One region of the Mesorhizobium sp. 2RAF45 genome, then DNA from elsewhere that is predicted to be linked to it. Evidence: predicted binding sites of a transcription regulator. Region 1 holds the regulator's gene; the other holds the start of a gene.
What was found. The regulator PhoB, encoded in region 1, activates phosphate uptake and scavenging genes when phosphate is short. The targets are predictions, from matches to a motif close to TGTCATNNANCTGTCAT.
Positions count from the first base shown of each region.

Region 2: a site for PhoB is predicted at 1,484-1,500, ahead of AB4Z43_RS06740 (acid phosphatase). Genes of this name have one in related genera too.

Region 1 is NZ_JBFRGG010000012.1:112,686-115,664, reverse strand. Features, by position in the region: gene AB4Z43_RS25795 (ROK family protein) at 1-696, shown strand, start outside; gene phoB (phosphate regulon transcriptional regulator PhoB) at 709-1,398, opposite strand; gene phoU (phosphate signaling complex protein PhoU) at 1,418-2,125, opposite strand; gene pstB (phosphate ABC transporter ATP-binding protein PstB) at 2,151-2,954, opposite strand; gene pstA (phosphate ABC transporter permease PstA) at 2,951-2,979, opposite strand, start outside.
Region 2 is NZ_JBFRGG010000002.1:381,282-384,260, forward strand. Features, by position in the region: gene AB4Z43_RS06735 (alpha-hydroxy acid oxidase) at 1-570, opposite strand, end outside; gene AB4Z43_RS06740 (acid phosphatase) at 744-1,439, opposite strand; gene AB4Z43_RS06745 (cytochrome c1) at 1,566-2,423, opposite strand; gene AB4Z43_RS06750 (cytochrome b) at 2,451-2,979, opposite strand, start outside.

The DNA of each region.
Region 1 (2,979 bases):
TTCGGTATCCCCGCCACCATGGAAAACGACTGCAACATGATGGCGGTGGCGCTGCGCTGGCGCGATCCCGAGCGCTACCGTGACGACTTCATCGCCATCCTGCTTTCGCACGGCATCGGCATGGGGCTGGTGCTGAAGGGCGAGTTGTTCACTGGCACCCATTCCTCAGGCGGCGAATTCGGCCACATGATCCACCGGCCGGGCGGCGCGCTCTGCCGCTGCGGGCGGCGCGGCTGTGTCGAGGCCTATGCCGGCAATTACGCCATCTGGCGCAACGCCAGGCAGCTCGGCGAGGACACCGAGCCGGTGGCCGATGTCAGCGACGCGCAGATGCGGGCGCTGGCCGCGACGGCACGGGAACGGGACGGGCCCGAGCGCGAAGCCTACCGCAGGGCCGGGGAGGCACTCGGCTACGGCCTCGGCAGCCTGTTTGCGCTGATCGATCCCGCGCCCGTCGCCATGGTCGGCGTCAGCGCCGCTGCCTTCGACCTGATCGAGCCGGCATTGCGCGAGGCCATCGCCCAGACCGCCGGCGGCCAGCACTCGAAATCGATCTCCTTCGACACCGAGCCGAACGAACTGCCGCTGATCCGCGAAGGCTGTGCCATGCGCGCGCTGACCTTCGTCGACCAGGAGATTTTCGCGCCCGGCGTGCAAACGAAAGCAGGCCCTGCCGCGAAGAAAAACGTCGCCTGAGTCAGGTTGTGCTCAATCCTCGCGGATCGCGTAGCCCGCCCCACGGATGGTGCGGATGACATCCGGCATGCGGCCATTGTTGACCGCCTTGCGCAACCGGCCGACATGCACGTCCACGGTGCGCTCGTCGATGTAGATCGTCTCGCCCCAGACATTGTCGAGCAGTTGGCTGCGCGAGAACACGCGCCCGGGGTGCCGCATCATGAATTCGAGCAGGCGGAATTCGGTCGGCCCGAGCCGGATCTCGCTCTTCTTGCGGTAGACCCGGTGCGATTCACGGTCGAGCACGATATCGCCGACCTTGAGCACGCTGGACAGCACTTCCGGCTTGGCGCGGCGCAGCAGCGCCTTGACGCGGGCCATGAATTCCGGCGTCGAGAACGGCTTGACCAGATAGTCGTCGGCGCCGGTGGAGAGCCCACGTACACGGTCGCTTTCCTCGCCCCGGGCGGTCAGCATGATGATCGGCAGCCGCTCGGTCTCGGGCCGCATTCGCAGGCGCCGGCAGAGTTCGATGCCGGACACCGCCGGCACCATCCAGTCGAGCACAAGGAGGTCGGGCACGTTCTCCTGCAGGCGGATTTCGGCTTCGTCGCCGCGGGTCACCACCTCGACCTGGTAACCCTCCGATTCCAGATTGTAGCGGAGGAGCACGCCGAGCGGCTCCTCGTCCTCCACCACCATGATGCGTGGTGCGATCATCGATTGATTACCCCTGCGCTCAGGCCGCCGGCGCCGACATCGCCGTCTCGTCCTGTTTTGGACGGTTGGCGGGCAGTTGCGTGCCGGTCAGGACATAGTACGCATTCTCGGCGATGTTGGTCACATGGTCGCCGATGCGTTCGAGATTCTTGGCGCAAAACAACAGATGCGTGCAAGCCGTGATGTTGCGCGGGTCTTCCATCATATAGGTCAGCAATTCGCGGAAGACGGAGGTGTATTTGACGTCGATGCGCTCGTCGTCGGCGCGCAGCATCGCCAGTGCCGCGGCATCGCGCGCCGCATACTCCTCGATCACACCCTGCACCTGGATCAACACCAGCTGCGCCATGGCGTCGATGGAATGCGACAGGTCGCGCGGCGTGGCGCTGAGGCCGACAGTGCCGACGCGCTTGGCGATGTTCTTGGCAAGGTCGCCAATGCGTTCGAGGTCGCCGGCCATGCGGATCGAGCCGACGACATGGCGCAGGTCGTCGGCCATCGGCTGGCGCTTGGCGATCAGCGTGATGGCGCGGTCGTCGAGTTCGCGCTGGCGCGCATCCATGATGGCGTCGTCGGAGACGACGCGCTGAGCGAGAGCATTGTCGGAGTTCAGCAGTGCCTTGGTGGCGCCGCCGACCATCGAGCCGGCGAGATCGCCCATGTCGCTGATCAGCCTGCTGATCTGTCCGAGATCCTCGTCGAAGGCTGCGACTGTGTGTTCGGCCATGATCCTGGTCCTCGTATGCGTGCGATCAGCCGAAGCGGCCGGTGATGTAGTCTTGCGTGCGCTTCTCGCGAGGCGACGTGAAGATCTTCTCGGTGCGGTCGAACTCGACCAGTTCGCCCAGATACATGAAGGCGGTCTGCTTCGAGACGCGCGCCGCCTGCTGCATGTTGTGGGTGACGATGACGATCGTGTAGTCGGCCTGCAGCTCGTCGATCAGCTCCTCAATCTTGGCGGTCGACAGCGGGTCAAGCGCCGAGGCCGGCTCGTCGAGCAGGATCACCTCCGGCTTCACCGCCACGGTGCGGGCGATGCACAGCCGCTGCTGCTGGCCGCCCGACAGGCTGAGGCCGCTGGCATTGAGCTTATCCTTGACCTCGGTCCACAGCGCCGCGCGCTTGAGCGCCTGCTCGACACGGCCGTCCATCTCGGCCTTGCTGATCTTCTCGTAGAGCCTGACGCCGAAAGCGATGTTCTCGTAGATCGACATCGGGAACGGCGTCGGCTTCTGGAACACCATGCCGATCTTGGTGCGCAGCAGGTTGAGATCCTGCGAACGGTCGAGGATGTTCTGGCCGTCGAGCAGCACCTGGCCCTCCGCGGTCTGCTTGGGATAAAGCTCGTAGATGCGGTTGAAGACGCGCAGCAGCGTCGACTTTCCGCAACCCGACGGGCCGATGAAGGCGGTGACGCTGCGCTCGGGCAGCGACAGCGTGATATCCTTCAGCGCCTTCGACTGGCCGTAGTAGAAGTTGAGGTTCTTGACCTCGATCTTGGCCTTGGTCACCGCCTCGGCGGCGATCGTCATGTCTGGAGACAACATCTGGCTCATTTGTCCTCTCTGCGTCCGGTCAGGC
Region 2 (2,979 bases), on a different contig from region 1:
CGCGAACTGCGCCATCCCCGCGAGGTTGAGCTTGAAGGGAATGGCAAAGCCGGTGCGCTTGTCGCGCTCGCGATTGCCCCCGGTGATGCTGTCGACGGTCAGCATCATCACCTCGACGCCAACTTGCTTCGCCCGCTGCATCATCGCCCGGTTGAGGCCGCGATCCCGGTGGAAATAGAACTGGTAGACCTGCGGACTGGCGCTGATCCCGCGCGCTTCCTCGAGGCTGACGGTGCCAAGCGAAGAAACACCGAACATGGTGCCGTATTTGGCGGCGGCCTTGGCCACCGCGCGCTCGCCCTGATGGTGGAACAGTCGCTGCAGGGCGGTCGGCGAGCAATAGAACGGCATCGCCAGCTTCTGCCCCATCACCGTCACCGACATGTCGATCTCGCCCACCCCGCGCAGCACGTTGCGAACGAGGTCGCAGGTCTCGAAGCTTTCGGTGTTGCGGCGATAGGTGACCTCATCGTCGGCCGCGCCATCGATGTAGTCGAAGATCGGGCCCGGCAGCCTTCGCTGCGCCATGCGGCGGAAATCGGAAAAGTTATGACAGTCGTTGAGTCGCATCATCGATTTCCAAGGCCGTGGCGGGCCAACATTCGCCGCCTTTCGATGCCTCGAATATCAATCCGATGCAGCCCTGCCAACGGACTAATTGCTGAACTGCCGCCGAGCATGGCCGTGAGAAGAAAAGGGGCGCCTGAAGCGCCCCTCGCATCGAAGCCGACTGCTGACGAAGATTACATGCCGAGATCGGAACGAAGCTCTGCCCTGGCCACTTCATATTCGGCCTTGAAGTCGTCGCGGTTGAGCAGGACCGCGGCAATGACGCTGCCGGAAATCTTGCCCATTTCTACGTCGGACGCATAGTGGATACCGCCAACCTCACGGTTGTGGGCGTATTCGGCCGCGCGCGCCATGATCCCGGCGCGCTTCTCCGGAACCATGTCGGCCAGGATGATGCCCATCATGGTGCCGACGGTGGCGTGGCCGGACGGCCACGAGCCGGAGCTCGACAGCTTGACCGCCGGCTTGACGAGATCGCTGAGCTGATGCGGACGCGGCCGCTTCCAGACATCCTTGGCCGGATCGACGACAGCGCCTTCGGTCTCGACCACGCGATCGAAGAAGGCGCTGAATTTCGGCAGCTTCTCCTTGTTGAAATTCGGCCCCATCACATTGGCGAAGCGCCAGACATTCTCCTCGGAGTCGGCAACGGCGCTGGCTGCCATCTCGGGCGTGCGCGTCACCTGCAGCGTCAGCACCTCGCCGAGTTCGGCCTTGGTCTGCGCCGAATCGTTTGCCGGTGGCGGCGGCAGGATCATCGTTAAGTCGATGTCTTTGTTCGTGACGAAGGGTTTTGCGTCTTCGGCCCGGGCGGCCGAGCCGATGACCAGCAACAGCAGACCGGCGGTCAGCGATGCGAATTTCTTCATGGGTGCGATCCTTTGTTGGGAATGGCGCAGGATCGCCGTTGGCGGTGACGGCCATGTGACACAACCTGTCGCCGGAAATGCAAAAAGGCGCCTTTCGGCGCCTTTCTTGGTCGTTGGTTGCGCGGCTTAGTGGGCCACGCCTTCCCACACCTTGCGCTTGGTCAGGTAGACCAGCGCGCCGAAGAGCAGCAGGAACACCAGCACGCGGAAGCCCGTCTTCTTGCGGTCTTCCATGTGCGGCTCGGCGGCCCAGGTCAGGAAGGCAGCCACGTCGCGCGAATACTGGTCGACGGTCTGCGGCGAGCCGTCGTCATAGGTCACCTGGCCGTCGGAGAGCGGCTTGGGCATCTTCAGCGACACACCCGACATGAAGTACGGGTTGTAGTGCGTGCCCTCGGGAATGACCATTCCGGCCGGCGGCGTCTGGTCGTAGCCGGTCAGCAGCGAATGGATGTAGTCGGGCCCGCCCGCGTCATACTGGGTGAAGATATCGAAGACGAACTGCGGAAAGCCACGCTCGACGCCGCGCGCCTTGGCCAGCAGCGACATGTCGGGCGGGGCGGCGCCACCATTGGAGGCAGCCGCGGCTTCCTCATTGGCGAACGGCGCCGGGAAATGGTCGGACGGCTTGCCGGGACGGTCGAACATGTCGCCGGCGTCGTTGGGGCCGTCATGGATGGTGTATTCGGCGGCCAGCGTCTTGATCTGGGCGTCGTTGTAGCCGAGGTCCGACAGCGTGCGGAACGCCACCAGGTTCATCGAATGGCAGGCCGAGCAGACTTCCTTGTAGACCTTCAGACCGCGCTGCAGCTGCGCCTTGTCATAGGTGCCGAACGGGCCGGTGAAGCTCCAGCTCATTTCCTTCGGCTCGTTGATCGGGAAATGCGTGGGTGCCGCCGCATTGTGCGCCTCTTCGGCCGCGAACGCTGCGGTACCGGCAGCCACAAGGCCGACCAGCGCCAGCGAGGTGAGAATCTTTTTCATGCCAAATCCCCTTAGATTCTCTACCGCTCAGCCCTTGGTCTCTGGCGCGGCCGTGGCGCCCGCCGGATGCCCGCTGCCGCCCTTGTTCTTTTCGAGCACCGCCTCGGTGATCGAGTTCGGCAGCCTGCGGGGCGTCTCGATCAGGCCAAGCACCGGCAGCGCGACCAGGAAGAAGGCGAAGTAGAACAGCGTCGCCATCTGCGCCATGAACACATAGCTGCCTTCCGCCGGTTGCGAGCCCAGCCAGCCCAGCAGGATGGCATCGGCCACGAACAGCCAGAAGAACAGCTTGTACCAGGGCCGGTAGACCGCCGAGCGCACCTTGGAGGTGTCGAGCCACGGCACCAGAAACAGCATGACGATGGCGCCGAACATGCACAGCACGCCGCCGAGCTTGGAATTGATCGGCCCGATGTTGAAGGTGATGGCGCGCAGGATCGCGTAGAACGGCAGGAAGTACCATTCCGGAACGATATGGGCCGGGGTCTTCAGCGGGTTGGCGACCGTGTAATTGTCCGGATGGCCGAGATAGTTCGGCAGGTAGAAGACGAAATAG